DNA from 3 places in the Salinicola sp. 4072 genome. Region 2 is predicted to be linked to each of the others. Evidence: predicted binding sites of a transcription regulator. Region 2 holds the regulator's gene; each other region holds the start of a gene.
The links. Region 2 encodes LexA, which represses DNA repair genes until DNA is damaged. Its sites were predicted from a motif close to TACTGTNTANNTANACAGTA; they were not measured.
Positions count from the first base shown of each region.

Region 1: the regulator LexA is predicted to act here: its motif matches at 2,771-2,790, upstream of R3F72_RS07135 (DUF1654 domain-containing protein).
Region 3: the regulator LexA is predicted to act here: its motif matches at 2,497-2,516, upstream of R3F72_RS07985 (PA0069 family radical SAM protein).

Region 1 covers NZ_JAXOVV010000007.1:40,162-44,238, reverse strand. Annotated here, with positions in the region: gene R3F72_RS07150 (potassium/proton antiporter) at 1-1,592, shown strand, start outside; gene R3F72_RS07145 (hypothetical protein) at 1,700-1,915, opposite strand; gene R3F72_RS07140 (hypothetical protein) at 2,084-2,386, opposite strand; gene R3F72_RS07135 (DUF1654 domain-containing protein) at 2,513-2,755, opposite strand; gene R3F72_RS07130 (hypothetical protein) at 2,904-3,248, opposite strand; tRNA gene R3F72_RS07125 (tRNA-Ser) at 3,538-3,628, opposite strand; gene R3F72_RS07120 (Bax inhibitor-1/YccA family protein) at 3,793-4,077, shown strand, end outside.
Region 2 covers NZ_JAXOVV010000017.1:8,248-12,324, forward strand. Annotated here, with positions in the region: gene dinB (DNA polymerase IV) at 1-971, opposite strand, end outside; gene lexA (transcriptional repressor LexA) at 991-1,644, opposite strand; gene R3F72_RS12285 (TetR/AcrR family transcriptional regulator) at 1,882-2,550, shown strand; gene nagZ (beta-N-acetylhexosaminidase) at 2,638-3,654, shown strand; gene R3F72_RS12295 (hypoxanthine-guanine phosphoribosyltransferase) at 3,730-4,077, shown strand, end outside.
Region 3 covers NZ_JAXOVV010000008.1:104,055-108,131, forward strand. Annotated here, with positions in the region: gene R3F72_RS07975 (cation-translocating P-type ATPase) at 1-660, shown strand, start outside; gene R3F72_RS07980 (universal stress protein) at 787-1,251, opposite strand; gene R3F72_RS07985 (PA0069 family radical SAM protein) at 1,405-2,478, opposite strand; gene R3F72_RS07990 (TonB-dependent receptor domain-containing protein) at 2,662-4,077, opposite strand, start outside.

The sequences.
Region 1 (4,077 bases), on a different contig from region 2:
GTATGCTCGCCGGGGAGGAAGGTGTACTCGGCCTGCAGTTCGATGATTACTCTCAGGCGTTTCTGATCGGCCACCTGGCGCTGGCGATGATTCTGCTCGACGGCGGCCTTCGCACGCGCTTCCGGACCTTCCGCGTGGGGCTCAGGCCGGCACTGTCGCTGGCCACCATCGGGGTCTTCCTGACCAGCGGTATTCTGGGCCTGCTGGCCATGTGGCTAATGGATCTGACGCTTACCGAAGGCTTGCTGGTGGGGGCGATCGTCGGCTCGACGGACGCCGCAGCGGTCTTCTCCATGCTCAAGGGGCAGGGCGTCAATCTCAACGAGCGCGTGGGGGCAACGCTCGAGATCGAATCCGGTACCAACGATCCGATGGCGATCTTTCTCACCATCACTCTCGCCGAATTGCTGACCGGTGCCGTCGGAGGTGTATGGGAGACGCTGATGCGCTTCTTCCTGCAGTTCGGGCTGGGGCTTGCCGTCGGGTTGGGCGGCGGCTGGGTATCGGCCAAGCTGCTGCGTTATCTGGATCTGGCACCGGGGCTCTATTCGCTGTTGGCGCTCGCGCTGGGGTTCTGCATTTTCGGCGCCACCAGCGCTGCTGGCGGCAGCGGCTTCCTGGCCATCTATCTCACCGGTCTGATGATCGGCAACCAGCCCGGTCGCCATCTCACGCATATTCTTCCCGTCCACGACGGGCTGGCCTGGCTGAGCCAGATCGGGTTGTTCCTGGTGCTGGGTCTGCTGGTCACGCCGTCGGAGATGATCGATTACGCGATACCGAGCGCCATCCTGGCCGTGGCGTTGATCGTGCTGGCACGTCCCGTCGCGGTGGTGGCTTCGCTGGTGCCGTTCTTCAATTTCCGGTGGCGAGAGATCGGTTTCATTTCCTGGGTCGGGCTGCGCGGGGCCGTTCCCATCGTGCTGGCGATCTTCCCGGTCATCAGCGGTGTCGAGAACGCCACGCTCTATTTCAACGTGGCGTTCTTCGTCGTCCTGATCTCGCTGCTGCTGCAGGGCTCGACACTGGCGCGGGTCGCCCGCTGGATGCGGGTGGTGCTGCCGGAAACCACGACGCCCGATCGACGCGGGCAACTGGGCGTGCTGCCGGAGAACGACTACGAGATGTTCGTCTACAAGGTCGAGAATGAATCCCTCGATGACGTGCCGATTCGCCTGCTGCGCCTGCCATCCGGTACGCTGATCTCGGCGATCTTTCGCCAGCACGCCATGCTGCACCCCAAGGGGAGTACGCGCTTGCGGCTGAGTGACGTGATTTGTCTGATCGGGCGGACCGGCGATCTGCCATCGCTCAACCGGCTGTTCAACGGCGAGGCCAAGCTCAAGCGGGAGCGTGCGTTCTTCGGTACCTTCACGCTGGATGGCGAGGCCCTGATGCAGGAAGTGGCCAACGCCTACGGTTTGACGCTGAGTCCCGGAGAGCAGGAGATGACACTAGGGGAGTTCGTGGCGCTGCGCGTCGGCGGCCATCCCGTGGTCGGGGACGACGTCGACTGGCATGGGTTCCACTGGGTCGTCAGCGAGATGGAAGGGAATCGCGTCACGCGAGTGGGTCTACGTCTCTATCATTGATCGTCGAAGCGGCTGGGCTTCGCTTCTGAAACAAGGCTACGGGGGCTGCATTAATGGCCCCGTAGCGGCGTCTGGTGTCTGTGTAGTTGTGTAGTCGAAAAAGCGTATTACTCGACGTCTGCATCGTCGGTGGGGTGGTCCAGCCGCTTGCCAGTCTCCCGAGACGTCATGCTGTTCATGCTGTCGGCTCGCTTCTGTGCCTGGGCGGCTTCCGGAAAATGCCCCAGGCTGCCACCCGTGTCGCCATCGTAGACCTCATAGCTGACCTGTTGGGGGTTGCCGGGTAGATGTGTCTTTCTGATCTCGACGAACGGTTCTGCCATGATGGAATCCTCCAGGAAAGACATCGATTTTCAGGTTAGTTGAGACGCCGGCGTTGTACAGCGAATCCATCGGCCGGGTGAGGCGCTTCATGCTATGGGAGGCGCCTCGAGCGAAGTGGAGCGCGGCGGCTTGGGCGAGTGCTTGTGAGTCCACGAGGGCCGCGAAGTTCAATCCGGATCCAGATCCCACTGCAAACCGAACTGAAGGCCATTGATCGCTTCGTCGATGAAGCCACTACCTTGATCGTTGCGGCTATCGTCAGCCAGTTCCAGTGCCATTTGCCTCTGGGGGTCCGGCCAACCCAGGCGCGCCATGCATAGCTGATATTCACGTTCGCCAGCGATCTGGTGCGTCTGACGCTCGCAGGTATTGCTGTCCCGCAGGAAATTCGTGGCTGTCAGCCGCGGCGTCGCCGACACGCAGCCTGCCAATAGAAGAAAAACGACAAAGAAGATTAACGCGCGGTGCATTGGCAACATCATTAGAGACTAGTCGCAGGGTAGCACCGTCCGCCCCCCTATCCGCATCATCAATCAAAAAAACGAATGAAGGATATCTCTGCTTCGATCCCGCGCAGACACCTTCGGCGATCTGAATCACGAAGCGAGGCCCGAGGTGGGCGAGCACCAGTTGAGCAATACGTCATGGCGGGTGATGTGAATGACACGGATGCTATCACTGTCTTCGAACTGCTCGACAAACCGTTCCCAGGCATCGACGGGCTCTCCGTCCCCTCGGCTGATCGTCACCTGATGACGACGATTGGCGTGTGCCACAGAGATGAGCTTTTCCGCCCGGCGTACGAGTCTGGCTTCAGGCGTTGGGAAGAGGATGACCATCGAACGCTCCGAGATGACTGTTCATGCATACAGTATCGGTCAGGAGAGAGGCGAACACAAACGGAACGCTCAACCGAACCGAGCGGGTAGACGCCTTGCACCGCCATATCGAACCAAGCCCGCACGGTCTCCGGTGCTGAAAGCGAACTCAGTGCGGATGGCTCTCCATGTACGACTGGATGGCGGACATGGTGGTCTGCATATCATCGCAGAACGACTGGGACGGCTGGAAATCGGCGCCGCTCGCCAGCTTCTTCATCTCCTCGTCATGGTTGGAAACCCGACCATTCTCGCGCAAGCCCCTCGCCATGCTCGCCAGTTCCTGCTGGGTCTGCTGGGGGTCGTCACTGCTGGCGATGAACGCCTCGATCTGCTGCGTCTGCTCGCCGACATGTTTCATCAAGCTATCTGCCGAGCATTCGAAGTCGGCCGCAGACGCCTGGGTTGACCCGATGATGGCGCCCAGCGCCCCGGCAACGAGAATATTTTTCATGGAATTCAAAACGATACCTGTCTTCTGATGAATGGTATCCACTATGACAGTTTTGGCGGTCGCTCTCTAGCGTGGGCGGCGTTTTGGCTGGGCGATTAGTGAAGCCTGATGGATGTCGATCTACAGAGCGATGTTGAATGAGAGCCTGGCCTGCCTAGATGTCTTCACTAACATAAAGATGGAAAAGGACACATTGTCGTGTGTGTGCCAGTAGCAGAAGAGAAATGGATTGAACAATCCAGAAACGAAAAAAGGCCAGCTAAGTAGCTGACCTTTCTCGAAAAAAAAATGGCGGAGGGACAGGGATTCGAACCCTGGGTAGGCTATTAACCTACGCCGGTTTTCAAGACCGGTGCATTCAACCGCTCTGCCATCCCTCCGTCTTACGGCGAGGCATAGTACCAGCTCGGTCGAGAACGTCAATGGGTTCTTTAGCTTTCAATAAGTTATTTCTTTCCCGGGGGCTTCCGTAGCGCTTGTCAGGGGAACTTTGCAAGGGCATTCTGGTCTATGGGTGAGTTTCAATAGAACTGAGGGGACTACAATGGATTATCGAACATCGCACGACGTCGCCGATCGTCGATCGAGCGCGGTCAGCACCAACAAGGTGTTGCGCAACACCTACATGTTGCTGGCCATGACACTGCTGTTCTCCGCCGTGACCGCTGGCGCTGCCGTGGCCATGGGCGTTACGCAACTCAACATCTTCGTATTTTTCATCGGCGCATACGGTCTGATGTTCCTGGTGCACAAGACGGCCAACTCCGGCGCGGGCATTGCGGCAACGTTTGCCTTCACCGGTTTCATGGGCTTCACGCTGGGGCCGATC
Region 2 (4,077 bases):
CGCTCTCCCCGACGCCAGGCGCTCTTCAGCAGTTCATGGAACCGTGCGTGGACGATACCGCGAGCGCCTGTTTCCTGCGTCGTGCTGGCAAAGTCATTGAAACGAATCTTGACGAACTGCTTGGCAATGGCCGGGTCGCCGTGCCGTGCCAGGCGGTCGTGGAGCTTCTCGATTAGAGGCTCCAGTGCCTGGTGACAGTCGACGAGACCGGGAAGATCGTGGTCGTAGGTAGTCTCGACACTGACCGATTTGCGTTCGCGGGAGACGTTGACCGGCCGCTCGTCGATGCCGTGGGCCAGCTCATATAGCCTCTGGCCGAACTTGCCGAACTGATCCAGTAGCCGGTCCAGCGGCTGGGTTCGCAGGTCGTGGCAATTGGCGATTCCCATGGCATCGAGTTTGGCGGCCGTCGCCGGGCCGACACCGTGAAGCTTCTTGACGGGGAGATCGGTGATGAAAGACTCCGTTTCCTCCGGCGGGATCACGAACAGGCCATCGGGCTTGTCCCAGTCACTGGCGATCTTGGCGAGAAACTTGTTGGGCGCGGCGCCGACCGACACGACGATTCCCGTTCGTGCGAGTGCCTCTTCCTTGAGCCAGCGGGCCATCCAGGTAGCGCTGCCCTGGAACTGCGTGACCGCCGTGACGTCGAGATAGGCTTCGTCGAGAGAGAGCGGCTCGACCAGCGGCGTCAGCTCGTGGAAGATGGCCTGAATCTGTCGCGAGACTTCGCGATACTTGTTGAAGTCCGGCGATAGCACTTTCAGTTGAGGGCAGAGACGTACCGCCCGTGCCGTGGGCATCGCGGAGTGTATGCCGTACTTCCTGGCCGGATAGTTGCAGGTGGCGACGACACCACGACGATTGGCGCTACCGCCGATCGCCAGGGGGATATCTCTCAGGGCAGGATTGTCACGCATCTCCACGGCAGCATAGAAGCAGTCGCAGTCGGCATGCAGAATCTTGCGCATGAAACCGGAGGCCCGCGCCTCAATGCAGGCCGGAGCCGTTGCCGCCGCGGATGACGCCGACCCCCAACCCCTCGATTTCCAGGTGCTGGTGTTCGAGATCGACTACGATCGGCGCGAAGTCGGCATTCTCGGCGCTCAACGTGACGCGATTGCCTTCGCGCTGGAAGCGTTTGACGGTGACGTCGTCGTCTATCCGGGCGACGACGATCTGGCCGTCGCGTATCTGCTGGGTGCGGTGCACGGCAAGCAGGTCGCCGTCGAAGATGCCGGCATCCTTCATCGAGAGACCGCGTACGCGGAGAAGGTAGTCGGCACTCGGCGAAAAGTAGTCGGCCGGCAATGGACAGTAGCGATCGATATGCTCGGTGGCGAGAATCGGGCTGCCGGCCGCGACGCTCCCGATGATCGGCAAGCCGGGAGACTGGGGCTGGGACTCCGCGGGCTCGGTCTCGTTGCCATTGGCCGGCAGCCGGATGCCGCGGGACGTTCCGGGGATCATGCGGATGACGCCTTTTCGGTCCAGCGCCCGCAGGTGTTCCTCTGCAGCGTTGGGAGAGCGAAAGCCCAGGGCCCGAGCGATTTCGGCCCGCGTCGGGGGGTAGCCGAATTCGCTCATCGTCTTGACGATGAAGTCATAGACGTTTTGCTGCCGTGCGGTGAGCGGTCTCGCCATTGGTTTCTCCCGGGCCTGTGCCATCATTGTGATCGTCGATCAGGCGTGTTCATGTATACAGCCTGGAATTGTATCCAGTCATTGCCGGTGAGGGAAGTCCTTCGGCGCTCGAGTCGTCGGCGTTGCGACTTGGGCCCGACCAAATGCTGGATTGTGCCTCTTGTCGCGGAATGATTAGAATCGTAATCGTTCTAAGTTGTTGTTCTTTGGTTGCCGTTCTCTGGCGCGAGGTATGACATGGCCCAACCCGATACCGTTACGCGTATTCTCGATACGGCGGAGGTCCTTTTTGCCGAGAAGGGTTTCGCCGAAACCTCGCTGCGCAACATCACTACGCGGGCCAAGGTCAATCTGGCCGCGGTGAATTACCATTTCGGATCCAAGAAGTCTCTCATCCAGGCGGTGTTTGCCCGCTATCTCGATCCGTTCTCCGAACGCTTGAACGCGGCGCTCGACGAGCTGGAGGCCCGCTATCAGGGCAAGCAGGTACCGCTGGAAGTGCTGCTCGAGCAGCTCGCTATCACGGTTCTGGAGGTGCCCGCCGAGCGCAACAGTCTCAAGGTGTTCATGAAGCTTCTGGGTCTGGCATATGCGCAGGCGCAGGGCCATCTGCGGCGCTATATCCAGGAGCATTATGGCGAAACCTTTCGTCGCTTCGTGGAGTGCCTGCGTCTGGCAACGCCGGACCTCCCCGATGCCGAAAGGTTCTGGCGCCTGCATTTCATGCTGGGCACCGTGGTCTTTACCTTGTCCGGCCTGGATGCCTTGCGGGATATCGCCGACAGCGAGTATCAGGAGCACATGTCGGTACGGGAACTGATCCGGCATCTCCGTCCCGTGGTGGTTGCCGGCATGCAGGCACCGCTACCCGAGTCGCTGGAGAAGCTCGGTTCGGCCGCCGAGTAGGCCAATGGGCCCCAGTAGCGGGCTGCCTCTGTCATGCATCCCCCGTGTCGTCTAGAATCGGGCGCTCAATGGTCTCAGGTGTTTGCTATGACTCAACCTCTCGGTCCGGTCATGCTGGATGTCGAAGGCACTCGGCTACGTGATGAAGAGCGGCAGTTGATCTCTCGTGCAGAGGTCGGCGGCGTACTGTTGTTTGCTCGAAATGCACCGGACGTTGCCACTACCCAACGGCTGATCGGCCAGATCCGCGAATGTCGTCCCGATATCCTGGTTGCCATCGATCAGGAAGGTGGCCGGGTACAGCGATTGAAGGAAGGAGTGACACAAATTCCGTCCATGGCCACGCTGGGGCGGCAATTCGCCGAGTCTCCCGAAGCGGCGCTGACGCTGACGCAGGATACTGGCTGGCTGCTGGGTATGGAGATGGCGGCTTGCGGCTTCGATGTGACCTTTGCCCCGGTTCTGGATCTCGACGACGACCAGTCGCCGGCCATCGGTTCGCGGAGTTTTTCGCCGGATCCCGAGGTAGTGACGGCCTTGGCTGGCGCGTTCATCGAAGGGCTTCACGAGGCGGGAATGGTGGCGATCGGCAAGCATTTTCCCGGCCATGGCGGGGTGCGCCAGGATTCCCACTTCGATGTTGCGGAAGATCCGCGCTCGCTGGCGGAGCTGCGCGAGCACGATCTGATTCCTTTCACCCGGCTGGCCGGCAAGCTGGATGGCATCATGCCGGCGCATGTCATCTATTCGGCCTTCGATGATCGGCCGGCCGGGTTCTCGCCCAGCTGGCTCGGCATGCTGCGGGAGGAGCTGGGTTTCAAGGGCGCCATCTTCTCGGATGATTTGACCATGGCCGCGGCGCATGCCGCCGGATCGCCCAGCGAGCGGGCCGAGGCCGCCTGGAGCGCCGGTTGCGACATGGCCGTGATCTGCAACGCGCCCGATGCGGCGCGCGAGGTCGTTGCCGCCTGCGAAGGCCGGCAGGCCCAGCGCATCGCCAAGCTGCGCTATGCGCGCGCGCGTCCCAGCCTCGAATCGCTGGCCGCCATCTCCCGGTGGCGGCGTACCCACGTACGTCTGGAAGCGCTCAGCGAATCCGAATGACGTGCACCGTTTCTCGTTCTTCGGCGGCAGCGCTCGATGGTCTGCCGCCGCTCATTGCATGGTGAATCGTAAACGATGACTCAATCCCCACCGATCGACGCCCTGAGCTCGATGCAGGAAGTCATGGACAGTGCGGACTGTCTGATCGATCAGGCTCAGGTCGAGCGAGCGCTGGACCGCATGGCGGCCGATATCACGCGCGAACTGGGAGACAAGCTGCCGGTTTTCTACTGCGTCATGAACGGTGGTCTGATCACCACCGGGCATTTGCTGACGCGGCTCGGGTTTCCTCTGGAAGTCGATTATCTCCACGCCACGCGCTATCGCGGCGGGATGCGAGGCGGCGAGTTGTTCTGGCGGGTGTCACCGGAAGTGCCCATGGCCGGTCGTCACGTGGTGATCGTCGACGACATCCTCGACGAG
Region 3 (4,077 bases), on a different contig from region 2:
TGGACCTTGCCGACCGATGCGGGCGAGGCCGTCACCATCGTGACGGCGCTGCTGTTTGGCATGGTATTGCCGGTCACGCCGGTGCAGATTCTCTGGGTCAACCTGATCACGACCGTCACGCTGGGTCTTGCCCTGGCCTTCGAGTCCGGCGAGACGGGCGCGATGCAGCGTCCGCCACGGTCACCCGATGCGCCGCTGCTGGGGCTGGCCTGGCTATGGCATATTGGGCTGGTGACGGCGCTCTTTCTGCTGGGCACGTTCGGTATCTACGCCTGGGCGATCGAGCGGGGCCACGACATCGCGCTGGCGCGCACCATGGCGATGAATACCCTGATCGTGATGGAGATCAGTCATCTGTTCTTCATTCGCAGTATTCACGACTCGGCCTTCCGCCTGCGGATCCTGCGCGGTACCCGGGCGCTCTGGGTGGCCATCGGCATCGTCGTGGCAGCGCAGTGCGCCATGAACTGGCTGCCACCGATACAGGCCGTGTTCGAGACCCGCACCATTCCGCTCTTCGACGGGGTGGCGATTCTTGCCGTGGGCGTGTTGCTGCTGCTGGCGGTGGAGACCGAAAGACAACTGCGGCGCAAACTCAAGGCGGGGCGGCGTGACGCTCCTCCGCCTTCCCCATCCGATGGCCAGGAGGCCATGCGCTGACCGATGCTGAACTTCGACCATTGCTGGCAAACGCTGGATACCGCGGATTTCGTGCCGGTCTGGCAAACGTCGGGCTGTTGGCGTTGTCGCCGCCCGACGTCGCAGAGCAGAAGGGGGAGATGGGTTTTACCCGGCACGGCGCTGATGGATGCTGATGACCATGCAATGGGCGACATGAGTGACCTTGTGCGACACGCTGCCGACCAGCAACCCTTTGATGTCACTAAGCCCTCGGCTACCCATGATGATGGCATCCACCTCGAGTCGCTTGGCTTCCTCGATAATCACCTCGGCTGGCGAGCCTTGCTTGACCAGGGTATCGAACTCGTTTTCGTAGCCTGGCATGGAGGTAATCTCTTTCAGCGCCTCCGCGATGATCGCTTCTCCCTCCTTTTCGGCGAGCTCCACCGAAACTGCCTTGATCGCGGCCGCGACGGTCAACATTTCACCCTGATAGAGATCCGGATAGGGATCGCGCACGTTCAATACATGGATCTTGCCTTGAACCGGGGCCGCCAGTTGACAGGCGACCTTGAGCGCAGCGTAGGAGTCTTCCGATCCATCGATCGGGACCAGCAGTGAGTTGAACATGGCGCGTACCTCGCAGAGGGCGATGGATTACGAACTTGGCTTGCTCGAGTCAAGTTATCCGCTCGACCACCCTCCGGCTTGACCTGTATCAAGAAAGGATCGAATAGCCGATGGCGGACGTACTGCCCGGCCGCGCCTGCCAGGCGGGAAGCGTCAATCGAACAGATCCTGCTGGGCATGAGGCGCACGGAATCGCGTGGAGTCCAGACCCAGGTCGGCCCGCCGTTCCAGCCCCAGGCGAGCGGCCGCCCGGCGGAAACGCTGGCCGATCATGTCCACGAACAAGCCGTCGCCGGTCATGCGATGACCGAAGCGGCTGTCGTTGTTCTGGCCGCCTCGGGACTGGCGGATCAGGCTCATCACCTTGCCCGCGCGCTCCGGGTAGTGTTCCTCGAGCCAGGCTTCGAACAGCGGCGAAACCTCGCGCGGCAATCGCAACAGCGTCCAGCTGGCGGTGCGGGCGCCGGCATCGGCTGCACGCGTCAGCAGCGTTTCGATCTCGCTGTCGTTGATGGCGGGGATCACCGGCGCCACCAGCACGCCCACCGGCACGCCGGCTTCATGCAGCTCCCGAATGACCTTGAGCCTTGCCGCGGGAGAGGCGGTGCGCGGCTCCAGGGTGCGTTTCAGCTCGTTGTCGAGCGACGTCAGGCTGACGAACACCCGGACCAGCCGCTCGCGCGCCATCTCGGCGAGCAGTTCCCGATCGCGCAGAATCAGCGCGCTCTTGGTCACCAGCGTGACCGGATGGCGGCACGCCAGCAGCAGCTCCAGCAGCGAACGCGTCGTACCGTGCTGCGCCTCGATCGGCTGGTAGCAGTCAGTGTTGCCGGAGAGATTGATCGGCCGGCAGACATAACCCGGTTTGCACAGCTCCTCGCGCAATCGATCCGCCATGCCGGTCTTGGCGATCAGGCGCGTCTCGAAATCGATGCCGGGCGACAGATCCCAATAGGCGTGGCTGGGGCGGGCATAGCAGTAGATGCAGCCATGCTCGCAGCCGCGATAGGGATTGAGAGAGCGGTCGAAGCCCAGGTCCGGCGACTGATTCCAGGAAAGCGCCGAGCGTGGCGCCTCGAACTGCACGTGCGTCGAGATGCGCTCCGGCAACGCCTCCTGCCACCAGCCGTCGTCCTCGACGGTGCTGTGTGTCGGCTGGAAACGGTTGTCGGGGTTGTAGGTCGCGCCGCGGCCTTTCAGCGGGCCGGGTCGAGAGGGAGACGACATGGCAGCGACTCCTATAAATGCTGTTTATATATACAGTATCACTCCGCGCGGTCGGGGAAAAACTGTTTAAAGAGGGAAGAGGGAAGAGGGAAGAGGGAAGAGGGAAGAGGGAAGAGGGAAGAGGGAAGAGGGAAGAGGACGAAGCGGCGCCGTGGTGCCGGCGCCGCTGAAGAGGAAAAGCGGTTAGAAGCTGAGTTTCACGCCGCCTTCGAGGTATCGGTCCTGGGTATTGTAGCCATCGACCAGTTGGTAATCCTTGTCGAAGGCATTCTCCAGCTTGGCCGATAGCTCGACGGTCGGCGTGACCTGCCAGGCCGTGCGTAGATCGACGACGCCGTAGCCGGCGTTAATAGCGTCGCTATAGTCGCTGTCGGGACGTTCTTGAGCGGCGCGTAGCGTCATGCCGACACTGACTGCGTGGTAGCGGTAGTCTGCATCGATACGTCCGTAGAGTTCGGCGCGTCTGGCCAACTGGTCGCCGGTTTCACGATTCTCGGGATCTTGATGTGTCAGTGAGGCATTCAGACTCAGGCTGCCATACGTCCAGCCGCCTGATAGCTCGACGCCTCGGATTCTCGCTTCGTCGACATTGTAGTAACGGTACTTTCCGTCTGGCCCTGTCTCGGTGTTGAGCAGATCGTCGATACGGTTCTCGAAGATCGATATCCTTCCGTGCCAGCCGTCGCGCTGATAGGACCAGAAGAGTTCGGTAGATTTGGACTTTTCGGCATCGAGGTCGCGATTGCCGTAGTCCCCATAAGGGCTGGCGCTATAGAGTTGATAGAGCGTCGGTGCTTTGTAAGCGGTGCCATAGCTCGCGCCGAATTGCTGGTAGGTCGTCAGCTGGTAGGCATAGGCGATGTTGCCGGTGGTCTTGTCGCCGAATAGCGAGTCATCGTCGTAACGTAGAGAACCGCTAAGTTGGTGGCGACCGTATTCACGCTGGATCAGTCCATAGATCCCGTAATTTTCTCGACTGTCGCGGTTAATAGAGTCCCAGATGCTATCGTAATCAATTGCCTCGTGGCGGTAGTCCACGCCTAGGCTTTCTATACCATGTTCATGAGTGAAGGTGTGCTGAATGCCCAGTTCATCGCGCTTGGTCTTGGCTAGTGTCTCTCGTTGGCCGTCGTTGCGATCATCGCGGCGTTCGTCGAAATGTCCGGCGGTCAGGCGCATGTTCCAGTCAGGTTCCAGCGCCACGTCCAGATTACCGCTGAAGCTTTGTTGATAGCCTTCGCTGGTATAGTTGCTGGCACCCCCGTAGTCGTAGTCGCTGTCAAAGTCCTGGCGCAAGGCTCGGAAACTGCCCTGAACGCTATCGCTGAAGCGATGCGACAGCCCGACCTGGGCGCCGGTGGATTCGAAGCCGTCATCTTCGCCGCTGGTGTCGTCCTCGGTGGCATTGAAGCCATCGCCATCGCGATGGAACAGCGTCGCATTGAGGCGTGTATCCGCGTTGCCCGTCGCCACGTAGGCGCTCTGCTTGCCGAAACCATCCTCTCCCGCGCGCAGATTCAACTCGGCTTGGGTACCTTTGCCGCCGTTGCGAGTGAAGATTTGAACGACGCCGCCGATGGCATCGGAACCGTAGGCCGC